4 regions of the Nonomuraea sp. NPDC049421 genome follow, and region 2 is predicted to be linked to each of the others. Evidence: riboswitches for the same ligand, from Rfam matches in the RefSeq annotation. Region 2 holds a riboswitch; each other region holds the start of a gene.
The links. Region 2 has a riboswitch for thiamine pyrophosphate ahead of thiC (phosphomethylpyrimidine synthase ThiC). Riboswitches for the same ligand answer to the same signal wherever they lie in the genome.

Region 1: another riboswitch for thiamine pyrophosphate. It lies ahead of AB0K18_RS43495 (cytosine permease); the one in region 2 lies ahead of thiC (phosphomethylpyrimidine synthase ThiC).
Region 3: another riboswitch for thiamine pyrophosphate. It lies ahead of AB0K18_RS02265 (FAD-dependent oxidoreductase); the one in region 2 lies ahead of thiC (phosphomethylpyrimidine synthase ThiC).
Region 4: another riboswitch for thiamine pyrophosphate. It lies ahead of thiD (bifunctional hydroxymethylpyrimidine kinase/phosphomethylpyrimidine kinase); the one in region 2 lies ahead of thiC (phosphomethylpyrimidine synthase ThiC).

Annotation. Positions count from the first base shown of each region.
Region 1 covers NZ_JBFAQA010000038.1:48,150-53,914, reverse strand. Annotated here, with positions in the region: gene AB0K18_RS43505 (PAS domain S-box protein) at 1-531, opposite strand, end outside; gene AB0K18_RS43500 (methylated-DNA--[protein]-cysteine S-methyltransferase) at 627-1,196, shown strand; gene AB0K18_RS43495 (cytosine permease) at 1,165-2,502, opposite strand; TPP riboswitch at 2,492-2,607, opposite strand; gene AB0K18_RS43490 (rhodanese-like domain-containing protein) at 2,661-2,984, opposite strand; gene AB0K18_RS43485 (DNA-formamidopyrimidine glycosylase family protein) at 3,029-3,907, opposite strand; gene AB0K18_RS43480 (GPP34 family phosphoprotein) at 3,977-4,597, shown strand; gene AB0K18_RS43475 (LCP family protein) at 4,604-5,765, opposite strand, start outside.
Region 2 covers NZ_JBFAQA010000007.1:318,079-323,843, forward strand. Annotated here, with positions in the region: gene AB0K18_RS15385 (SDR family oxidoreductase) at 1-635, shown strand, start outside; gene thiC (phosphomethylpyrimidine synthase ThiC) at 719-2,263, opposite strand; TPP riboswitch at 2,256-2,368, opposite strand; gene AB0K18_RS15395 (hypothetical protein) at 2,459-2,809, shown strand; gene AB0K18_RS15400 (universal stress protein) at 2,819-3,658, shown strand; gene AB0K18_RS15405 (cellulose binding domain-containing protein) at 3,767-4,798, shown strand; gene AB0K18_RS15410 (AIM24 family protein) at 4,795-5,460, opposite strand; gene AB0K18_RS15415 (FAD-dependent monooxygenase) at 5,465-5,765, opposite strand, start outside.
Region 3 covers NZ_JBFAQA010000001.1:488,145-493,909, forward strand. Annotated here, with positions in the region: gene pknB (Stk1 family PASTA domain-containing Ser/Thr kinase) at 1-1,419, opposite strand, end outside; gene AB0K18_RS02255 (thiazole synthase) at 1,597-2,304, opposite strand; gene thiS (sulfur carrier protein ThiS) at 2,345-2,545, opposite strand; gene AB0K18_RS02265 (FAD-dependent oxidoreductase) at 2,542-3,720, opposite strand; TPP riboswitch at 3,711-3,827, opposite strand; gene AB0K18_RS02270 (FAD-dependent oxidoreductase) at 3,881-5,050, shown strand; gene AB0K18_RS02275 (Rv2175c family DNA-binding protein) at 5,081-5,455, shown strand; gene thiE (thiamine phosphate synthase) at 5,433-5,765, shown strand, end outside.
Region 4 covers NZ_JBFAQA010000013.1:87,568-93,332, forward strand. Annotated here, with positions in the region: gene AB0K18_RS22990 (carbon starvation CstA family protein) at 1-367, shown strand, start outside; gene AB0K18_RS22995 (TenA family protein) at 374-1,048, opposite strand; gene thiD (bifunctional hydroxymethylpyrimidine kinase/phosphomethylpyrimidine kinase) at 1,077-1,886, opposite strand; TPP riboswitch at 1,874-1,969, opposite strand; gene AB0K18_RS23005 (ATP-dependent DNA ligase) at 2,027-2,971, shown strand; gene AB0K18_RS23010 (M28 family metallopeptidase) at 3,193-4,659, shown strand; gene AB0K18_RS23015 (M28 family peptidase) at 4,713-5,765, opposite strand, start outside.

The DNA.
Region 1 (5,765 bases), on a different contig from region 2:
GATGAGCACGAACCCGCCCGCGTCCGCCCCGGTCAGCTCGGTCAGGCTGGCCGAGATGCGGTCGAGCACGGCCGACAGCTCAAGGTCGGAGTTGATGTCGCCCACGACGTCGGTGAGGCGGGCGACCAGCCGGGCGCGGCGCGCCATGCGGTGCTCGGCCATCTCGTCGGCCCTGGCCGGGTGGTAGGCGCACACGTAACCGGCGACGGCACTGCCGAGGCGCAGGGCGCTGATGTCCACCCGCAGGTCGAGCACCCGGCCGTCGGCGTGGAGACGCTTGGTGCGCAGCGACACGGGCTCTCCCGTACGTACGCGCTCCAGCACCGCGTTGTGCTCGGCGCCCAGCTCGTCCGGCACGATCGGCGCCCGGCGGCCGAGCAGCTCGTCGGCGCTCCAGCCGAACATGCGCTCGGCGGCGGCGTTCCACACCAGCACGCTCTGGTCGCGGTCGAGCGCCACGATGGCGTTGGGCGAGCTGGCGAGCGCCGCACGAGCGATCTCATCGTCACTACCGGCCCATTCGTCCCCCACTACTCCATAGTGCACGTGGCGCGGTGGGTGCGTCGGGCGATCCGTCCGATACGCTGCGGTCACGGTGATTCCCGGCAGGTGGGAGGGTGAGGGGTATGTCGAGCAACGATCTCGATGCCCTGCTGCGGGTGACCTCCAGCACCTATCGGGGTGAGACACCACCCGACATCGCGTTCGGCACCTACGACGGCGCGGTGGGCAGGATGGTGCTGGCGGTGACCGGCAAAGGCATCGCGGCGTGCAGCTTCGAGGCGGAAAACGACGTGTTCGAGCTGGTCACGCGGCACGTGGGGCGGTTCATCGGGCCCGACGCGCGGCGGCTCGACCCGGTGCGCAGAGAGCTCGACGCCTACTTCTCGGGGCGGCTGCGGACGTTCGCCACGCCGGTCGACCTGACGCTGGCGACGTCGTTCGCCCGTACGGTGCTGCAGAAGACCATGGCGGTCCCCTACGGCACCACCACGACGCTGGAGGAGATCGGCCAGAGCATCGGCAGACCGCGCGCACTGCGGGCGATCGGCAACGCGCTGGCCTCCAACCCCGTCTGCGTGATCGTGCCCTGCCACCGGGTGGTGCGCGAGGACGGCGGGCTCGGCGACTACGCCGGCGGCGTCGCCGCCAAACAGCACCTGCTCAACGTCGAGCAGCGCGCGACCGCTGGATGAGCCCGATGAGCAGGGTGACCAGCGCCGCCACCAAGGCGCCGCCGAGCGCGCCGTTCATCCACGACTGACGCACGAAGCCGAGCGCCTCGCGCACGCCCGTCCAGAGCGCGTCCCACTGCGGGAAGGTCGGCGTCGAGGTGGTCAGCCAGTACGCGGCGAAGCCCAGCGTCCAGGGCACCAGCATCGACCAGCGCGACGGGGCGTCCTCGGCGGTGTTCCAGCCCTCGCCGCGGCGCAGCACGAAGTAGTCGACCGCGAGCACCGCGAACATCGGCACGAACACGGCGCCGATCACGCCGAGGAACACGCCGTAGGAGTTGACGTCCGCGAAAAGGGCGATCACGACCGTCAGCACGCCGATGGCGGTCGAGAGGATCCGGCGGTCCACCCGCGGCATGAGGTTCTGCAGCGACATCGTGGTGGAGTAGACGTTGGCGAAGGACTGGTCGGTCTCGCGCAGCACCAGGATGCCGAAGAACAGCGCGCCCAGCGGCACCGCGACGAACGGCGTGAACACCGACGTCGCGTCGGCCAGCACGCCGTCCGCGCCCGCCAGGGCCACGGCGTGGACGCCGAGCCCGAGGCAGGCTACCTGGGCCAGCGTGTAGCCGCCGACCACGCCGGTGAAGGCGGCGCGTCCCGACCGCGAGTGGCGGGCGAAGTCGGCCGCCATCGGCACCCACGACACCGACAGCGCGATCACGTAGTCGACGGCGGCGGGGAAGGCCGTCCAGCTCCCGCCCTCGGGTGAGGGGGCGTCGCGCAGGAAGAACACCGTGAACCAGACCATCGCCACGATGACGCCGACGGTGACGTAGCGGCGCAGCAGCCGGATCGAGCCGAGCGGCCAGACGGTCAGCGCCGCCGTCAGCACGCCCGCGACGAGCACCCACACCTGGTACGGCACCGACGGGAAGATCGCGCCGGCTCCCTTGGCGATCACCCACAGCTCGAAGGCGCCCCAGCCGATCATCTGGATGATGTTCAGCACCGTCGGGACGTAGGAGATCCTGGCCCCGAACAGCCCGCGCAGCAGCACCATGGCCGGCTTGCCGGTGCGCGTGCCCGGGATGGCCGACAGGCCCACCATGGCGGTGCCGATCAGGCTGCCCACCACGGTGGCGACCAGCGCCGCCGCGAGGGTGAGCGGCGCATTGCCCAGCGGGTCGAGCAGCAGCAGCGCTCCGGAGAAGCCGAGGAGGCTGACCCCGAGGTTGGCCCAGAGCGCGCCCTGATCGAGCACGCCCAGGGTCTTGGGCGCCTCGCCTTCGAGGGTCAGCGGAACTTCTTCGACGCCGTGCGACATCGCACACTCCCTACGCCGGCATTACCCGAACAGGTTCAGGCGGTCGGCAGCGGATGCATAGCTGCCCTCTCAGCCCGGCGACCCCGAGCTCCCGCGACGATCTGTAGTTTGCGCCCTTATTTTGCCTTAGAGAGGGTCAAATCGCCATAGTGGGCGACTTACGCCACAAAAGGCTCCTGGCCCGTCTCGCTGACCATCGGCTTCCGCGCGGCCTCCCACGACTGCATGCCGCCGCCGACGTTGACCGCCTCGCGTCCGAGCTGGTTGAGCCACGCGGCGACCTGCAGCGACCGGCCGCCCACCCGGCACACGACGTAGACCGTGCGGTCGCCGGGGACCTCCTCCACCCGGCCCTGGATCTGCGTCATGGGGATGTGGACGGCCTGCGGCGCGTGGCCCGCCAGCCATTCGTCCTGCTCGCGGACGTCGAGCAGGTAAGCGTCTGCGGGCACGGCACTGGCCTCGATCTCAGGAACGGTCATGACTCCATCATGGCGTGCCCAGGGTCGTGCAGAGGACGCCCGCCCTACTTGAGCAGGCGGGACAGGCGCCGGTCGGCCAGCGGCTTGCCACCGGTCTGGCAGGTCGGGCAGTACTGCAGCGAGGAGTCGGCGAACGAGACCTCCCTGATCGTGTCGCCGCACACGTCGCACGGCTGCCCCGCACGGTTGTGCACCCGCAGCCCCGACTTCTTCTCCGCCTTGAGGTCCTTGGCCGCGAGCCCGTGCGCCCGCTCGACCGCGTCGCGCAGCGTGGTCACGATGGCCTCGTGCAGGTCGGCGAGCTGGGCGTCGGTCAGCGTCGCGGCGATCTTGAAGGGCGACATCCTGGCGGCGTGCAGCACCTCGTCGGAGTAGGCGTTGCCGATGCCGGCGATCACCTTCTGGTCGCGCAGCAAGCCCTTGATCTGGGTGCGCTTGCCGCCCACGATGCGCTTGAGCGCCTCGACGGTGAACGACTCGGCGAGCGGGTCGGGGCCGAGGGCGGCGATGCCGGGCACCTCGTCCGGATTTTTCGTGACATAGACGGCGAGGCGTTTCTGTGTCCCCGCCTCCGTCAGCTCGAACCCGGGCGCCGGCCCCTCGTCGTCGGGCGCCAGCCGCACGCGTACGGCCAGCGGCCCCTTCCCCGGCCGCACCGGCTTGGCCCCCGACAGGTCGTCGCGCCAGCGCAGCCACCCGGCGCGGGCCAGGTGAATGATCAGGTGCAGCCCGTCGCAGTCGAGGTCGAGGAACTTGCCGTGCCTGCTCACGCCGGTGACGGTCAGCCCGCCGAGCGAGGTGACGGGCGGGTCGAACGTCTTGAGCGCCTGGATGGCCACCACGTCGATCCCCGCGATCGCGCGGCCCACGGCCCGCTCACGCAGGAAATGGGTGAGCGACTCGACTTCGGGAAGTTCGGGCATGCCCCCAGAGTACGGCCCGCACGAAATTGTCCCCAGAACGGGAGCCATCGGGTCGTTAGGGTCAAGTGCATGACCGTGACGATCGCAGAAGAGCTCCTCCTCCTGGCACTCGGCGAGGACAAGGGCAAGCTCCTCATCAACGCGGCCACGCTCGACCTGGCGCTCTCCGGCGGCATCCTGGCCGAGCTGGCGTTGGCCGGCCGCGTCACCAAGGACGGCAAGAAGCTGGCCGTCGCCGTGCCGGATCCGGTCGGCGACCAGGAGCTGGACGCCGCCCTGGAGCGCATCGCGAACGACAAGGCACGCACCCCCGAGTGGTGGGTGCGCAAGCTGCAGACGAGCGACCTGCGCGACCGCCTGCTCACCCGCCTGGCCAACACCGGCGTGCTGGCCAGAGAGCGCACCAAGGCGCTCGGCATCTTCACGATCACCCGCTGGCCCGAGCTGAACTCCGCCGTCGAGGCCGAGATCAGGGAGCGGGTGGCGGCCGTGCTCACCGGCGCCACCCCCGACACCCGCACGACCGCCCTGATCGCGCTGGCCAAGGCGGCCGGGCTGGACCGCAAGGCGTTCCCCGACGCCGGCAAGGCCCGCGTCAAGGAGCTCGCCAAGGGCGACTGGGTGGCGGACGCGGTGACCCGCGCCATCGCCAACATGAACGCCGCCGTCGTGGTCACCACCGTGACGTGAGGCCCGTCAGCCGGCGTCCACGACCTCCTTGGGCACCGGCTTGTCCTCCTTCAGCGCGTTGAACAGCGCGAGCGCCTTCGTCCTGTCCCACTTCACCGCGTCACCGCTGGCCACGCGTTCGGTGCCGCCGAACGGCACCACCGTCGTCACCGGGCTGCCGCCCATGGCGAGCCCCAGCGACAACATGTTGAACGCCCCGGTGCCCGAGTCGACCTCGACCGCGTCGGTGGCGCTGGCGGCCAGCGGGATCGCGGTGAACGGGTTGAGCAGCACCCCGGGGCTCGCGGCCTTCTTCACGACCGCGCTGAGGAACTGCCGCTGCCGCTTGGTCCGCTCGAAGTCGGGCAGCGCGCCGCCCTTGCGGGTGCGTACGTAGCCGAGCGCCTGTGAGCCGGTGAGCACCTGGGTGCCCTTCTTCAGCTTGAGCCCGGCCTTGGGGTCGTTGACGGCGGCCCGTACGTTGATCTCGACCCCGCCGACGGCGTCCACGATGCCCACGAACCCGGCGAAGCCGATCTCCATGTAGTGGTCGATGTGCACGCCGGTGGCGTTCTCGACCGTGCGGACGAGCAGCTTGGGGCCGCCGAAGGCGTAGGCGGAGTTGAGCTTGTCGCGCCCCCTGCCCGGGATGGTGATCGCGGAGTCGCGCGGCAGGCTGACCAGCGTGGGCGCGTCGCTCCCCTCGGGGATGTGCAGCAGCATCATCGAGTCCGTACGCTGCCCCGCGGCCCGCCCGGTGGCGAGCTTCTTCCGCTGGGCGGCGGTCAGGCCCTTGCGGCTGTCGGAGCCGACGAGCAGCCAGTTGGTGCCAGGCGTGTCGGCGGGCCGCCCCTCGTAGTCGTCGAGCACCCCTTCGATGCCCGTCAGCCGCGAGTTGACCCAGAAGAACAACCCCACCCCGGCGACGAGCAGCAGCACCAGGAACCCGGCGATGATCGACAGGATCGCCTTGCCGGAGATCTTCTTACGCGGCCCCTTGGGCGGCCGCGGCTCGGCGGGACCGCCGGACCGCGAGCGAAGCGGCCTGACCGGGCTCTCACCGGCCCGCTCGCGCCCGTAGACCCTGGAGGCCCCCCTGCGCGGCGGAGCCTCCGCAGGGCCCTCTGGGGCGGCGGTGGGAAGCTTCTGGGTGGGCGCCCCCGCCCCAGGCACGGGGCCCTGCCCTCCT
Region 2 (5,765 bases):
ACGAGGACGCCGCGCACACCCGCAAGCTGGTCGAGGAGGCCGGGCGGCGCTGCGTGACGCTGCCCGGCGACCTGGCCGACCGCGCGCACTGCGCGTCGGTCGTCGAGCAGGCCGTCTCCGAGCTGGGCGGCCTGGACGTGCTGGTCAACAACGTGGCCTACCAGGAGCCGGTGAGCGGCCTGGAGGAGCTGGACGACGAGCAGTGGGAGCACACGTTCGCCGTCAACATCCACAGCTACTTCCGCGTCATGAAGGCCGCGCTCCCGCACCTGCGCGAGGGCGCGGCCATCATCAACACCTCGTCGATCAACGGCCTGCGCGGCAACAAGTCGCTCATCGACTACGCCGCCACGAAGGGCGCGATCAACGCCTTCACCTACTCCATGGCCCAGAACCTGGTCGAGCGGGGCATCCGGGTCAACGCGGTGGCGCCTGGCCCGGTGTGGACGCCGCTCATCCCGGCCACGATGCCGGAGGAGAAGGTGGAGAAGTTCGGCCAGCAGGTGCCGATGGGGCGACCCGCCCATCCGGACGAGATCGCCCCCTCGTACGTGTTCTTCGCCTCCGACCGGCTGTCCTCGTACTACACGGGCGAGGTGCTGGCCCCGATCGGCGGCGAGACGCTACCGGGCTAGACGCGGCCCGAGTCCTTGATGGCTCCTCCGCGCGGCGGCGTGATCTTCGTCCAGAGCTGCGGCTCTGGACATCGGACAATGCGTCACTCCACGTAGATCGTGCCGCCGAGGCGCCGGAACTCGGCGGCCTTCTCCTCGAAACCGGCCCGCCTGATGTCGTGGCTGATCCGCATCGAGCAGAACTTGGGGCCGCACATCGAGCAGAAGTGCGCGGTCTTGGCGGGCGCGGCGGGCAGCGTCTCGTCGTGGAAGGCGCGGGCCGTGTCGGGGTCGAGCGAGAGGTCGAACTGGTCCTCCCAGCGGAACTCGAAACGCGCGTCGGACAGCGCGTCGTCCCACTCCTGCGCCTTCGGGTGCCCCTTGGCGAGGTCGGCGGCGTGCGCGGCGATCTTGTACGTGATCACGCCCGTCTTCACGTCGTCCTTGTCCGGCAGGCCGAGGTGCTCCTTGGGGGTGACGTAGCAGAGCATGGCGGTGCCGAACCAGCCGATCATGGCGGCCCCGATGCCCGAGGTGATGTGGTCGTAGCCGGGCGCGACGTCGGTGACGAGCGGGCCGAGGGTGTAGAAGGGGGCGTCGTCGCACAGCTCGCGCTGGAGGTCGACGTTCTCCTTGATCTTGTGCATGGGCACGTGTCCCGGGCCCTCGATCATGACCTGCACGTCGTGCTCGCGCGCGATCACGGTCAGCTCGCCCAGCGTGCGCAGCTCGGCGAACTGCGCCTCGTCGTTGGCGTCGGCGATCGAGCCGGGCCGCAGGCCGTCGCCGAGCGAGAACGACACGTCGTAGCGGGCCAGGATCTCGCACATCTCGGCGAAGTTCTCGTACAGGAAGCTCTCGCGGTGGTGCGCCAGGCACCAGGCGGCCATGATCGAGCCGCCGCGCGAGACGATGCCGGTCTTGCGGCGCACGGTGAGCGGCACGTGCGCGAGCCGCACGCCCGCGTGCACGGTCACGTAGTCCACGCCCTGCTCGCACTGCTCGATCAGGGTGTCGCGGAAGACCTCCCACGACAGCTCCTCAGGCCGGCCCTTGACCTTCTCCAGCGCCTGGTAGATCGGCACGGTGCCGACCGGGACCGGGGAGTTGCGCAGGATCCACTCGCGGGTCTCGTGAATGTCGTCGCCGGTGGACAGGTCCATGATCGTGTCGGCGCCCCAGCGGGTGGCCCAGGTCATCTTCTCCACCTCCTCCTCGATGGAGGAGGTGACCGCGGAGTTGCCGATGTTGGCGTTGATCTTCACGAGGAAGTCACGGCCGATGATCATCGGCTCGGTCTCGGGGTGGTTGACGTTCGCGGGGATGATGGCCCGGCCGGCCGCGACCTCGTCCCGTACGAACTCCGGCGTGACGCCCTCGCGGACCGCGACGAACTCCATCTCCTTGGTCACCAGCCCGCGCCGCGCGCAGCCGACCTGGGTGACCGGGTGCCCGGCGGCCCGCCGCTCCTCGATCCACCCGGCCCGGCGGCGCGGCAGGCCCCGCCGCAGGTCGGGCTCGTAGGAGGGGTCGGTGTACGGGCCCGAGGTGTCGTACAGCGTCACCGCCGTGCCGTTCGACAGGTTCACCCGCCGCATCGGCACCCGCAGCTCGCCGCTGTAGATCTTGGAAAAGCGCGCGTCGGTCATCGCGCAAACTCCCTTCGCCGGCATTACCCGGAGCAGGTTCTGGCGGTCGGCGGCTGGCAGCCGTCCTCTCAGCCCGGTCTCCACCGGGCTCCCGCGTTGGACGGCGGTGATCGTACCCACGCGGGGCGCGATCCCAAACCAGGGCGAGAAGGTTTGGCGGGGCTTCTCAGCGGTACGGACCCCATCAGGGGAAACATGATGAGAATCGCCGCTGTCGCAGGACTACTCGTCGTGATGGCCGCATCCGGCGCCACCGCCGCCGCCGGGGACGGCATGCAACAGCACGAGGTCAGCCAGGAGCAGTTCGACACCCTGCTGGCCCAGTGCCGCTACTCCGATACCGGTAAGGCCAAGTGCCGCGCGAACGTCAGAGAGCTCTATCGCGTCGGCCGTACCGATCCGTCACTCGACTGCCGTACCTACTCCGGCGTGACCGTCTGCGGCACGCTCAAGCTCAGCAAGGCGGAGCGCGCGTGCGTCCGCGACTCCGAGGCCGAGGGACTGTCGTTCCGCCGCGCCGAGGTGGAGTGCTACACCGCGTCCTGAGGAGCCGAGTTGATCATCGTAGGTGTGGACGGCTCCCGTGCCGGCCTGGAGGCGGCCGGCTGGGCCGCCACCGAGGCCGTGCTGCGCCAGGTGCCGCTGACCGTCGCGCACGTCGTGCCCAAGTGGGTGTGCGAGGAGGACCAGCCCGTCCGTTACGCCGAGGTGGCGCGGTGGATGCGCGAGGGCGCGCAGACCGTGCTCACCTCCGCCAAGGACCGTGCGCTGCGCGAGCGGCCCCAGGCGCGCGTGGAGACCGTCCTGCTCCCCGGCGATCCCCGCGCGGCCCTGGTCAAGGCCGCCGCCGAGGCCGAGCTGCTGGTCGTCGGCAGCAGCGGCATCGGCGGCGTGCGCGGGCTGCTGGTCGGCTCGGTCGCGTACGGGGTCGTCGCGCACGCCGAGACGAACGTCGTCCTCGTCCGCGACCGCCCCGCCACGCCCGGCGAGGTTGTCGCGGGCACCGACCTGTCCGCATGCGCCGAGCGGGCCCTGGAGTTCGCCTTCGCCGAGGCTGAGCTGCGCGGGGCGCGGCTGCGGGTGGTCCAGGCGTGGGCCTGGCCCCAGCCGGGCGGCTTCGGGCCGGCCGACCCCGAGAGCGAGCAGGGCCACCTGCGGGCGCTGCACGAGGCGCTGTCGCCGTACCGCGCCCGGCATCCCCGCGTCGAGGCGGTCGCCGAGATCGTGCACGGGCATCCCGTGGACGTGCTGAAGGAGGCGGCGGCCGGGGCCGAGCTGTTGGTGGTGGGCTCGCGCGGGCGCGGGCAACTCGCCGGCATGCTCATCGGATCAATCAGCCAGGCCATGCTGCACCACGCGCCCTGCCCGCTGGCGGTGGTGCGCTCCCCCGCCTGAAAGTTACATGCGTCCCCGCAGGTCACGTCCGCGGTCCTGATCGCCTCCTTCCCCGTTCCGCCCGCTGCTCCTTACGATCTGCGCAGGCTGACGACGGGAGATCGGACGATGCGCGCAATCGGCGCCGTGCTGGCCGGAATGGTGACCGTGATCGCGGCCGTGCTGTTCGCGACGACGCCGGCCGAGGCGGCGGCCGTACGGATCATGCCGCTCGGCGACTCGATCACCGGCTCCCCCGGCTGCTGGCGGGCCATGCTGTGGAACCGGCTGCAGAGCACCGGCCACACGAACATCGACTTCGTCGGCACGCTGCCGCCGCAGGGCTGCGGGGTGGCGCACGACGGCGACAACGAGGGCCACGGCGGCTACCTCGCCACCAACATCGCGAACCAGAACATGCTGCCCGGCTGGCTCTCGGCCACCCGGCCCGACGTCGTGCTCATGCACCTGGGCACCAACGACGTGTGGAGCAACATCGCGCCCGCGACGATCCTCGGCGCGTTCACCACGCTGGTGAACCAGATGCGGGCGAGCAACCCGAACATGCGGATCCTGGTCGCCGAGATCATCCCGATGAACCCGGCCACCTGCCCCGACTGCGGCCGGCGCACCGTGGCCCTCAACGACGCCATCCCCGCCTGGGCCGCCGCGACCTCCACCGACCAGTCGCCGATCACCGTGGTCGACCAGTGGACAGGCTTCAACACCGCCACCGACACCTACGACGGGGTGCATCCGAACGCGGCCGGCGACCAGAAGATGTCCGACAAGTGGTACCCGGCCCTGGTCGAGGCGCTCGCGGGCACCCCGACCCCCACCGTCACGCCCACCGTGCCGGCCGGTGACTGCACGGCCGCGTACAAGACGACCGGGCAGTGGCAGGGCGGCTTCCAGGGCGAGGTCACCGTCACCAACACCGGCACCGCGCCGATGAGCGGCTGGACGGTGAGCTGGACGTACGCCGACGGTCAGCGCGTCACCCAGCTCTGGGGCGGCACGCTGAGCGCGAACGGCTCCTCGGTGACCGTGCGGAACGCGGCGTGGAACGGCTCGCTGGCGCCGGGGGCGTCCACCACGTTCGGCTTCCTCGGCTCGTCCACCGGGGCCGGCACCGCCCCGGCGCCCACCTGCGCGATCTAGGACTGGGCCTTGATCACCGGCGCGCCCTCGCTGGCCTGCACCAGCACGAACCCCTGACCCCTGAACGCGAGCTGCATCGCCTCACCGCTCCCCCGGCCGATCAGCGCGCCCACCTTCATCGTCCGGTTGACCCCGACCTGCAGGGAGGTGCTCCAGCACACGGCCGACTGCCCGTCCGCGAACGTCGGCATGCGCGCCGCGTCGAGCAGCACCGGCGTGCCGTGGGTGGTCACCGCCACCCACCCCGTGCCGGTGATCGTCGTGTTGAACAGCCCGCCGGCCGCCATGCCCGCCCCCTGGACCCGCTTGATGTCCCAGGTCAGCTGCGGCTGGAAGGCCAGCAGGTTGCGGCCGTTGACCGTGATGCCCTCGTTCTCCAGGTAGAACAGATGGATGTCGTCGGCGTTGTCGGCGAGGTAGAGCAGGCCCTGGCCGCGTACGCGCATCAGCGCGGCGCCCTCGCCCGTGACGGCCTTCTTGAACAGCTTCCCGAGCCCGCCGCCCTCGTAGTCGAAGTCCATCTCCCCCTGGAAGGCGACCATCGACCCCTGCTTGGCCAGCACGTCGTCGGGGAGCTGGACGCGCAGCATCTTGCCGTTCTCCAGGGCGAACCCCGGAGGCAGCTGCTGGGAGCCGAGATTGCCGAACACCGAACTGCGCACGTCCTCATGACCTTTCGCCTGCGGGCACCGTATGGAAGGACCAACGCCCGCCGCCGTCCGCCGGTTCCCCCGCGACGCCGGGCAGGGTGAGCGCCGAGTGGGCCGGCCGCTCCATCGGGACGGGGTCGGCGGTGAGGTCGCGCAGCATCGCGTCGCGCCGGTCCATCGCCTCCTGCGTCGCGGGGAAGAGCACGCTGCCGCCGCCGTCCACGTGCGCCTGGTTGAGGGTGACGAACTCGCGGATGTCCCGCTCGTACGCGGCGAACGCCTCCTCGTGCCCCGGGTGCACGGCCAGCGAACGGGCC
Region 3 (5,765 bases), on a different contig from region 2:
GTCGCGCTCGACCTGCTGGTTGGCCTGCCGCTTGACGCTGCCGACGGTCAGCCCGGCCTTGGCGATGGCGGCGCGGGCGTCGTTGCCGTTCATGCCCGTGACGTTGGGCACCACGATGCGCTCGGGGCCGAGCGAGAGCGTCAGCGTGACCGTCGAGCCCTTGTCGAGCTCGGTGTCGGCCACCGGGTCGCTGCTCAGCACCAGGCCCTCGGCCATCTTCTCGTCGTACTGGCTCTCGCCCTTGCGCACCTTCAGCCCGGCGCCGACGAGGTCCTTCTCGGCCAGCGCCAGGTCCTTGCCGACCAGGTCGGGCACCTTCACCTGCTCGGGCAGCGAGAAGTACCACCCGGTCAGGCCCACCGCGACGACCATCACCACGGCCAGGACCGCCAGGAACCAGCTCGGCCGGAACCGGCGCTTCTCCGGCAGCTCGGCCCGCGGCTGGATCATCGTGTGGGCCGGCGCCGCCTGCGGCACCGACGGGGCCGAGGCGGCGAACGGGATGGGCCCCGACGCCGGCTGCGCGTGATAGGCCGCCGTGCTTGGGCCCGTGCCGGGCGGGTTTGTCATACGCGGCAGCACGCGGTGGGCCTCCACCGCCGCCACCAGCATCGCGGTCGCGTCGGCGGGACGGTCGTGCGGCTCGCGGGCGGTCGCGCTCGCCACCAGCGTGTCGATCAGCGGCGGCACGTCGGGATAGACCGAGGACGGCGCGGGCACGGTGTCGTGGACGTGGCGGTAGGCCACCGACATCGGGGTCTCGCCGTCGTAGGGCTGCTGCCCGGTCACCAGCTCGAACAGCATGATGCCGGCGGCGTAGACGTCGCTGCGCACGTCGGCGGCGCCGGTCATCACCTGCTCGGGCGCCATGTAGCCGATCGTGCCGATCAGCACGCCGGTGCGGGTCTGGTTGGTCGCCTCGATCGCCCTGGCCAGGCCGAAGTCGACGACCTTGACCCGGCCGTCGTCGGTCATCAGGACGTTCTCGGGCTTGACGTCGCGGTGCACCATGCCGGCCTGGTGGGCCGCGCCCAGGGCGGCCAGCACCGGGATGAGGATCTCCAGCGCCTCGCGGGCCGGCAGCCGGCCGCGCTCGCGCAGGATGTCGCGCAGGGTGCGGCCAGGGACGTATTCCATCGACAGGTAGACGACGTCGTTGTCGGTGCCCTGGTCGAAGACGTGCACCACGTTGGGGTGTGACAGGCTGGCGACCGACTTCGCCTCGCCGATGAACCTTCTGACGAACGCCGGGTCCTCGGCGAGCGAGCGGTGCATGACCTTCAGCGCGACGGTCCGGTCGAGCCGGACGTCCAGCGCGAGGTAGACGGTCGCCATACCGCCCCGGGCGATCCGGCCCTCGATGCGGTAACGCCCATCGAGGAGCCGCCCGACCAGGGGGTCCGCAGTCGTCGTGTCCACCCCGCTGAGTTTACGGGCGTTTTGCCACCGGCATGGCCCTAGCGCCCGAAACCGATGCGGAGACGTTCCCGTCCCGTGTGTAACGGCGATGCGGCAGTGGCCCCGGCGTGTCGCCGGGGCGCATGGTGACGCCGATGCCGCCGCCCGCCTGTATCGCTCCGGATCCGGGCGGGCGGCTCAGGGGGTCATCGGTGAGGAGGCCTCGGCGTAGCGGCGGCGCGGGATGCGGCCCGCCTGGGCCGCCTGCCGCCCGGCCACCACCGCGCCCTTCATGGCCGCCGCCATCAGGTCGGGCCGCTGCGCCCGCGTCACGGCCGTGGCCAGCAGCACGGCGTCACAGCCCAGCTCCATCGCCAGCGCGGCGTCGCTCGCCGTACCGATGCCGGCGTCGAGGATCACCGGGACGGACGCCGCCTCCACGATCAGCTCGATGTTGTGCGGGTTGCGGATGCCGAGCCCCGAGCCGATCGGCGCGCCGAGCGGCATCACGGCCGCGCATCCGGCCTGCTCCAGCCGCCGGGCCAGCGCCGGGTCGTCCCCGATGTACGGCAGCACCACGAACCCGTCGGCCACCAGCCGCTCCGCCGCGTCGAACGTCTCGATCGGGTCGGGCAGCAGCGTGCGCTCGTCGGCGATCACTTCGAGCTTGACCCAGTTCGTGCCCAGGGCCTCCCTGGCCAGCCGGGCCGTCAGCACGGCGTCGCCCGCGGTGAAGCAGCCCGCCGTGTTGGGCAGCACCTTGATGCCGCGCGCACGCAGCACGTCGAGCACCGAACCCCGGGCCGCGGGGTCGAGCCGCCGCATCGCCACCGTGGTCAGCTCGGTGCCGGACGCCGCCAGCGCCTGGTCCAGCACCTCCAGCGAAGGGGCGCCGCCGGTGCCCATGATGAGCCGGGAGGAGAACTTCTCGCCGGCGATGATCAGCTCATCCACCTTGCACCGCCGTCAGCACCTCCACGCGGTCACGGTCGCTGAGCGCCGTCGTCTCCCAGGCGCCGCGGGTGACCACCTCGTCGTTCACGGCCACGGCCACTCCGGTGGTGGCCGTCGTCAGCGTACGTACGGCCTGCGCCACGGTGGTGCCGTCGGCCAGCTCGTGCGCGGATCCGTTGATGGTAATAATCATGAAATTTCCCGAAATCTCCCCGGCGAGCACAGGGCCGCCAGCTCGCTCTCCTCGCCCATCAGGATGGCCGCCGTCAGCGGGGCCATCAGCACCCCGCCCCGGTGATGTCCCGTCGCGTACGTCAGCCCCGGCGTCCTCCCGGGACCGATCAACGGCAGGTTGTCGGGCGTGCCGGGACGCAGCCCCGCCACCACGTCGGCGACCTCCAGCTCGGTGACGCCGGGCACCAGCTCCCTGGCGTCGCGCAGCAGCTCGTACAGGCCGCCCGCGGTCACCCTCGTGTCGTAGCCCAGTTCCTCCTGGGTGGCGCCGACCACCAGCTCGCCGTCGCCCCGGGGGACGAGGTAGACCGGCGAGCCGTGGACGGTGCCGCGTACGCAGCGGGTGAGCAGCGGCTGCGGCGAGCGCAGGCGCATGATCTGACCCTTGACCGGCCGCACCGGCACCTCCGCCAGCTCACCGCTCCACGCCCCGGCCGCCAGCACCACCCGCTCGGCCGCCAGCACCTCACCTCCGGCTCGTCCTTCCGTGGCGGCGAGAGGTGCGGAACCGCGGCCTTCGGCAGGCACGGCGGGCGGCCCGGCGAGGCGGACACCGGTGACGGCGCCGTCCGTGCGGACCAGCTCGCTCACGCGGGCCCGCACGATGGGGACGCCGCGCCGCTCCAGGGCGGTCAGCAGCGCCGCCGTCACCCGGCGCGGGTTCACCCACGCGTCGCCCGGTGCCAGCAGCCCGCCGCGCACCGACGGGGCCAGCATCGGCTCAAGCCGCCGGCACTCGCGCCCGGTCAGCCGCTCGACCGGCAGATCCAGCTTCTCCATGAACGCGGCCAGCTCATCGAGCGCCGCCATGTCATCGGCCCCGAACGCCACATCCAGCGTCCCCTCGGCCCGCAGATCCAGCCCGCTCACCCCTTCGGGCCCAGCGGGTGGAAGGCCGGCGTCCTCGGCCAGGGCGGTGGCGAAGGCGGGCCAGCGGCGCAGGGCCGCGACGCCCAGCCGCAGCAGCGGCGCCTCGGTGTAGGTGACCTCGCTGACCGGCGCCAGCATCCCGGCGGCCGCGTGGGAGGCCCCGGAGGCGGGTGACGGGTCGACGACGGTGACCGGCCGCCCCTCGCGCGCCAGCCGCCAGGCCACGGACAGGCCGACGACCCCGCCGCCCACGATCACATCCATGATCCGCTCCCTTCGCCGGCATGATCCGGATCAGGTGTCTTGCGGTCGAAGGCCCGCTGCAGCCTTCCTCTCAGCCCGGTCACGGCCGGACTCCCGCGCGTCTTTCCGTCCACAGCCTACGGCCTCGGTGCCGGGTCCACGCACCGCCCCCGTTAAGGTCATGACCGTGGAGCATGTCGTGGTGGTGGGAGCGGGACTGTCGGGAGTGCGCACGGTGGAGGCCCTGCGCGGGCGCGGCTACGCCGGTCGCCTGACGCTGCTGGGCCAGGAGCGCCATCGCCCCTACGACCGCCCGCCGCTGTCGAAGGCGGTGCTCAAGGGCGACGCCGACACCAGCTTCATCGACACCGACCTCGAGCGGCTCCAGGTCGACTTCCGTCCAGGCGTCGCGGCGAAGTCGCTGCGCGCGGGGGTCGTGGAGACCACCGAGGGCGAGCTCGACTACGACGGCCTGGTCATCGCGACCGGCGCCGACCCCATCAGGCTGCCCGGCGACGGCCCTCAGCACGTCCTGCGCACCCTCGACGACGCCCACGAGCTGCGCGTCATGCTCGTCCCCGGCGCGCGGGTCACGGTCATCGGCGCGGGCTGGATCGGCGCCGAGGTGGCGACGGCGGCCCGCCGCGCGGGCTGCGCGGTGACGGTCATCGAGGCCGCCCGGGCCCCGCTCGCCAGCGCGATGGGCACCGAGCTGGGCGCCCGCACGATCCCCTGGTACGACGGCATCGACCTGCGCCTCGGCACCATGGTCGAGTCGGTCGACGAGGGCGGCGTCCGCCTGGTGGGCGGCGAGTTCGTCGAGTCCCACGTCGTCGTCACCGGCATCGGCGTGCGCCCGGCCGTCGAGTGGCTGGCCGACGCCGACATCGACCTGCACAACGGCGTCGTCACCGACGAGCACCTGCGCACCTCGCTGCCCGGGGTGGTCGCCGTGGGCGACTGCGCCGCCTGGTGGTCGCGCCGCTGGGGCGCCCGCCTCAGGGTCGAGCACTGGGACACCGCCATCAACGCCCCCGAGGTCGCCGCCGCGACGCTGATGGGGGAGGAGGCGGTCTACGACCCGGTGCCGTACTTCTGGTCGGAGCAGTTCGGCCACATGCTCCAATACGCCGGCCACCACGCGTCGGGCGAGCGGATCGTGCACCGGGGCGAGCCCGAGGGCAAGTGGTCGGCCGTCTGGCTCACGGCGGACGATACGCTTGCCGCGGTGCTGGCCGTGGACCGGCCGCGCGATCTCGTCCAGGGCCGGCGCATCATCGATGCGGGTCACCGGCTGGACACGGAACGCCTGGTAGATCCACAAGTGCCCCTACGAGATTGTGTTGTTTGAGCAAGGACGGCATGTGGTAGTTGTGGTTTCGTGACGCTTTCTGTTGCACAGATCGACCGGGAGACCGACCAGCTCGTCGACGAGTGGCTCACCCTCCCCGAAGTGGCCTCACGCCTCGATCTCCCGATCGGGCGGGCCAAGCAACTCCTGAAGGACCACAAGCTGCTCGGCGTACGCCGCGGCAGCGGCGGGCCACAGGTGCCCGCGGTGTTCCTCGACGGAAAGGACGTGATGAAGGGCCTGCCAGGCACGCTCACCGTGCTCCAGGACGCCGGCTACGACGACGTCGAGGCGCTGCGCTGGCTCTTCACCCCCGACGAGTCACTGCCAGGCTCGCCCATCGAGGCGATCAGGGCGGGCCGTCACACAGAGGTCAAGCGGCGTGCCCAAGCCCTCGCTTTCTGAGGCCCGCCTCTATCTCTGCACAGACGGCCGCCGCGACCGCGGCGATCTGGCGGAGTTCCTCGACGCGGTGCTGGCCGGCGGTGTGGACATCATCCAGCTGCGGGAGAAGGGCCTGGAGGCACGCGAAGAACTCGCGCTCCTCGACGTCTTCCGCGACGCCTGTGACCGGCACGGAAAACTGCTCGCCGTCAACGACCGGGCGGACATCGCCTACGCCGCCCGGCCCGACGTGCTCCACCTGGGGCAGGACGACCTTCCCGTGACTGTCGCGCGAGAGATACTCGGCGACGACGTCGTCATCGGACGGTCC
Region 4 (5,765 bases), on a different contig from region 2:
CGCCGCCGTCACGCTCACCGCGAGCTGGCAGAAGGTGTTCTCGCCCGACCCCACGCTCGGCTTCTTCGCCCAGCGCGACCGCTATCAGGCGGCGCTCGACCAGGGGCAACTGCTCGCGCCCGCCAGGACGGAGGACGCGATGCGGCAGATCGTGGTCAACTCGACCGTTGACGGCGTGCTGGCCGCGCTCTTCGCCGTGCTGATCATCGTGGTCCTCCTCGACGCCGCCCGCATCTGGATCAAGGCGATCCGGCTGCGCGAACCGCTGCCCGACACGGAGGCGCCGTTCCAGGAGTCCACGATCGTGGCGCCGTCGGGGCTCATCGCCACCCGCGAGGAGAAGGAGCTGATGGCGAAGTCGCCCTGAGCGGCGTCAGGGGGCCAGCCAGGCGGCCGTGGGCCAGCCCTCGCGCCGCCACGCGCTGTCCCAGAACATCCACTCGTACGCCGCCGCCCGCCCGTACGCCTGCGCCATCGCCTCGCGGGTGTCCGGGAGGGAGGCGGCGGCGAGCCGGTCGGTGATGGCCTTGGCCCGCTCGACGGAGGCGGCGAACTCGGGGTCGGAGTAGGTGGAGATCCACTTGGCGTACGGGTGCGCGGGATCGTCGCCGGCCTTGGCGAGCAGCGCGGTGCCGACGTCCTGGTAGATCCAGAAACACGGCAGCACCGCCGCCGCGATCACCGGATACGGCGCCGACAGGGCGGTGGCCTGCAAGAACGACGAGTACGCCAGGCACGTCGGCGAGGTCGCGATGCCCTTGACGGCCGCGCCCAGCTCCTCGATGTAGCCGGAGTGCAGCTCGCGCTCGGCGACCAGCGCGGTGTGCGCGCTCATGGCCCAGAACGCCGCCTCGTCGGAGTCGTCGGCGCGGACGGAGGCGGCGGCCAGCGCCTTCGAGAACGCCTCCAGGTAGCGGGCGTCCTGCACCATGTAGAAGGCGAACGTCTCACGGTCGAGCGAGCCGTCGCCGAGTGCCGTCACGAAGGGGTGCTCGTGGATGGCGCGCATCAGCTCGGACGTGCGCTGCCAGATGTCATCGCAGAACATCGCGTCTCTTTCGCGAGAAGGGGGCCGGTTACCAGGCGTTGTGGAAGTGGTGGACCGGGCCGTGGCCGTGGCCGACGCCCAGCGAGTCGGCGGCGCGCAGCGCCTGCGTCAGGTAGTCCTTCGCGGCGCGCACCGCACCGGGCCAGTCGTCGTGGCGGGGCCGCAGAGCCGCGATGGCCGAGGACAGCGTGCAGCCCGTGCCATGGGTGTTGTGCGTCGGCACCCGCGGCGCGGCCAGCTCGATCGTGCCCTCGGGGGTGGCCAGCACGTCGACGCAGGTGTCGCCGTCGAGGTGGCCGCCCTTGAGCAGCACCTGCCGGGCGCCGAGCGCGCGCAGCCTGGCCGCCTGCGCGTGCATCTCGGGCAGCCCGCTCGCCTGCGGCTCGCCGAGCAGGTCGGCCGCCTCGGGCAGGTTGGGGGTGATGAGGTCGGCGCGCGGCAGCAGCGTGCGGCGCAGCTCGCTCACCGCGTCGGCGGGCAGCAGCCGGTCGCCGCTCTTGGCGACCATGACGGGGTCGAGCACGACATGAGGCGGCCGGTACGTGTCGAGCGCCGCCGCCACCGCCTTGATCAGGTCGGCGTCGCCCAGCATGCCGATCTTCACGGCATCGGCGGGCACGTCGGTGAGCAGGGTGTCGAGCTGCTGGGCCACGAACGCGGCGGGCACCTCGTGGATGCCGGTCACGCCCGTCGTGGTCTGCGCGACCAGCGCGGTGACGACCGTCATGCCGTACGCGCCGAGCGCGGAGAAGGTCTTGAGGTCGCCCTGGATGCCGGCCCCGCCACTCGGATCGGTGCCCGCGATGGTCAGGACTTTGGGAACGGCGTTCGCTGCCATGACGTCCCTTCGCTAGTGCGAACTAGATCAGGTTCGACGGGTGTGATCTCAGCCCGGCTTTCCGGGCACCCCGCGTCAACGGCTCACTCTAACAGGCCGGGTTGTTGACCACACGTTCGAGTGTGGGCATCGTAGGGCGGGTGGCCGCTGACGAGACGCGCGACGGGGTCTCCCTGACCAACCTCGACCAGCCCCTCTTCGACGGCGCCGACGCCACGAAGCGGGACCTGGTCGACTACCTCGACGCGGTCGCGGGCCGGATGGTGCCCGTGCTGCGCGACCGGCCGCTCTCGGTCATCCGGGTACGCCCGGGGCAGGAGCCGTTCATGCAGAAGAACCTGCCCAAATACGCTCCCGACTGGGTGCGGTCGGTGACCATGTGGGCGGATTCCGCGCGGCGGCAGGTCACGTACGCGCTGTGCGACGACCGCAGGACGCTGCTCTGGTTCGCCAACCAGCGGGCGGTCGAGTACCACCCGGCGCTCTACGCCGGTGAGCACCCCACGCACATGGTGCTCGACCTCGACCCGCCCGAGCACGACTCCTTCGCGCCGGCCGTCCGGGGCGCGCACCTCGTCAGGCAGGCGCTGGCCGACTGCGGGCTGGCGGGGGCCGTCAAGACCAGCGGGGCCAAGGGGGTGCACGTGTTCGTGCCCGTCGTGCCCGGCACCGCGATGGACGACCTGGCCGCCGCCACCCGGGCGCTGGCCGCCCGCGCCGAGCGGCTGGACCCGGCGCTGGCCACCACCGCGTTCATCAAAGAGGACCGTGAGGGCAAGGTGTTCCTCGACTCCACCCGGGCGGGCGGCGCGACGGTGGCGGCCGCCTACAGCCCGCGGATCCGGCCCGGCGTGCCCGTCTCGTTCCCCGTGGCCTGGGACGAGCTCGACGGCGTGCGGCCTGGCGAGTTCACCATCCGCACCGCCGTCGAGCGGCTGGGTGAGGGCGACCCGTGGGCCGAGCACATGCCGGCGCCGCAGGCGCTGCCCGCCGACCTCGTCGAGGAGGGGCACACGATCCCGGTGGCGCGCGTACAGGCGATGCACGAGGGCAAGCGCCGCGCCCGCGCCCGCCGCGCCGACTAGCCGTCCGGGCCCGCCGCACCGGATAACCGCCTGCGGCGCCGGACTGCCGCCCGCGGAGCCGGGCCGTCGCCCGTGGCTGGCGGCGGGGGCTGTGGGCGGCGCGGCTGGCGGCGGATAAGTCCGGATTTATGGGTCTTCACGCTGGTCGGTTGGCGGGTTACCGTCCGGGGGCGGCTGCTCGGGGGGAATCGCCGCTCTTCCGACCTTCCCTGGGGGACCCTATGCGAAGGACGTTCACCGTACTGCTCGCCGTGCTCGCGTTATCGCTCGTCACGGCCGCACCGGCGCACGCGGGCGGGCTCGACGACGTGTTCGCCAAGCTGCTCGTCAAGCAGGTGAAGGGGACCAGCGCCAAGAAACACCTGGACGCCCTGCAGGCTATCGCCACCGCGAACGGCGGCAACCGCGCCGCGGGCACGCCCGGCTACAACGCCTCCCGCGACTACGTGGCGGGCAAGCTGCGCAAGGCGGGGTACAAGGTCACGCTCCAGCCGATCGACTACGTGGAGAGCTGGACCGAGAACGCCCCTGCGGTGCTCCAGCGCGTCTCGCCGGATCCGAAGGCGTACGTGGCCGAGCAGGACTTCCACACCTTCCAGCCCTCGCCGCCCGGTGACGTCACCGCGCAGGTGCAGGGCGTGGACCTGACCCTGCCGCCGACCCCTGAGCCCACCTCGACCAGCGGCTGCGAGGAGGCGGACTTCGCCGGGTTCGTGGCCGGGAACATCGCGCTCATCCAGCGCGGCACCTGCCCGTTCGCCCAGAAGGTACGCAACGCGGGCTTCGCGGGCGCGTCCGCGGTCATCGTCTTCAACGAGGGCCAGCCTGGACGTACCGACTCGACCCCGCTCGACCTCGGCGAGTGGCGGGCCGGCATCCCCATGCTCTACACCGACTTCGCGGTCGGCGCCGAGCTGGCCGCGAACCCCGGCACCACGGCCAGGGTCAAGGTGGACGCCACGCTCGTGCTCGGCAAGAACGACAACGTGATCGCCGAGTCCCGCTTCGGCGACCCGCGCGACGTCGTCATGGTCGGCGCGCACCTCGACAGCGTGCCCGAGGGCCCCGGCATCAACGACAACGGCTCAGGCACCGCCGCCGTCCTCGAGGTGGCGGAGGAGATGGCGCTCTACCCGGTCAAGCACAAGATGCGCTTCGCGTTCTGGGCCGCTGAGGAGATCGGGCTGCTCGGGTCCGACCAGTACGTCGAGTCGCTGTCGGAGGCGCAGCGGGACCGGATAAGGGTGTACCTGAACTTCGACATGGTGGCCTCGCCGAACCACGCGTACAAGCTGTACGACGGCGACGACTCCGACGGCGTCGGCTCCCCCGCGGGCCCGGCCGGCTCGGCCAAGATCGAGCGTCAACTGGCCGACTTCTTCAAGAGCCGCAAGCTGCCCACCGTCGGCACCGACTTCGACGGACGCTCCGACTACGGGCCGTTCATCGCGGTCGGCATCCCGGCCGGCGGCATCTTCACCGGCGCGGAGGGCATCAAGACGCCGGAGGAGGCGGCGATGTTCGGCGGCACGGCGGGCACGCCGTACGACCCGTGTTACCACCAGGCGTGCGACACCCTCGCGAACGTCAACGCGAAGGTGTTCGACGTGAACGCCGACGCCATCGCGGACTCGACGGCCCGCTTCGCCTTCGACCTGCGCGGCATCCCGCCACGCACCGCCCCGTAGTCCGCCCGGTAGTCCGCTTCGCCGGGGCGAGGGCACTCTCGCCCCGGTCGCGGTCAGCGGGTGATGGTGACGTCGTCCAGGCCGGCCTCCACGAGGGAGGCGCCTGAGGCGTCGGCGGCGTCGATGAGGAGGCGGACGGTCTGGCCCGCGTAGGCGTTCAGGCTCGCCGTCGCGGTGGTCCAGGCGCCGTTGCGGTTGGCGGCGGCGCCGGGCTGGTTGAGCACGGTCGTCGTGGTGCTGCCGACGACGCGGACGCGCAGGTAGTCGGCGCTGGAGGCGTTCGAGCCGTGCGCCAAGTAGTACGAGAAGGACAGGTTCAGGGGGCCTGCCGAGGGGAGCGTGATCGGCGGTGACTGGATCGAGGTGACGCCGCCGTCGATGTCGTGGTCGCCCGCCGACGAGCCGGCCAGGCGGCCGGTCACCAGGTCGTTCGTGCCGCTGACCGTGGTGCCGAGCTGCTTGGCGCCGCTGGAGGTGGTGGCCTGCGGGTCGCCGCGTTCCCAGAGCCCGGTGCCGGCCGTGTCGGTGCCGTTCGGGTTCGCCGTCCAGCCCGTGGCCGTCTCGAACGTGTCCTGCCAGACCACGACCGGCGGTACGGCGGTGGCGACGGTCCACACGGCGTAGGCGATGGCGTCGGCGTTCCTGTTCAGCGCGGTGTCGTTGATGTTGGCCGTGGTGTCGCAGGAGCGGTGGTAGCAGACGTCGAACGCCTGCCCGGCGGTGCCGCCCCACAGCGCGGCCTGCGCGCTGGTCTTGGTGCCCTCGGCCCCCGTGAACGTGCCACCGGCCGGGATGCCCGCCGCGATGAACGGCCCGTAGTCGGAGCGGCCGTCGAAGTCGGTGCCGCGGGTCTGGACGCCGATGGAGGTGAAGTAGTCCTGGAGGGTGCGCTCCAAAGCCGCGGACCCGGCGGGGCCTGGCCCGGCGCCCGTGCCGTCCGAGTTGTCGCCGTCGTACACGAAATATCCGGCGTTGGGGGAGCCGACCATGTCGAAGTTCAAGTACCCCTTGATCCGCGTACGTTCTGCGGCCGGCAGGTTGTTCACGTAGAACTGCGACCCCCGCAGCCCCAGCTCCTCCGCGCCCCACCAGGCGAAGCGCAGGTG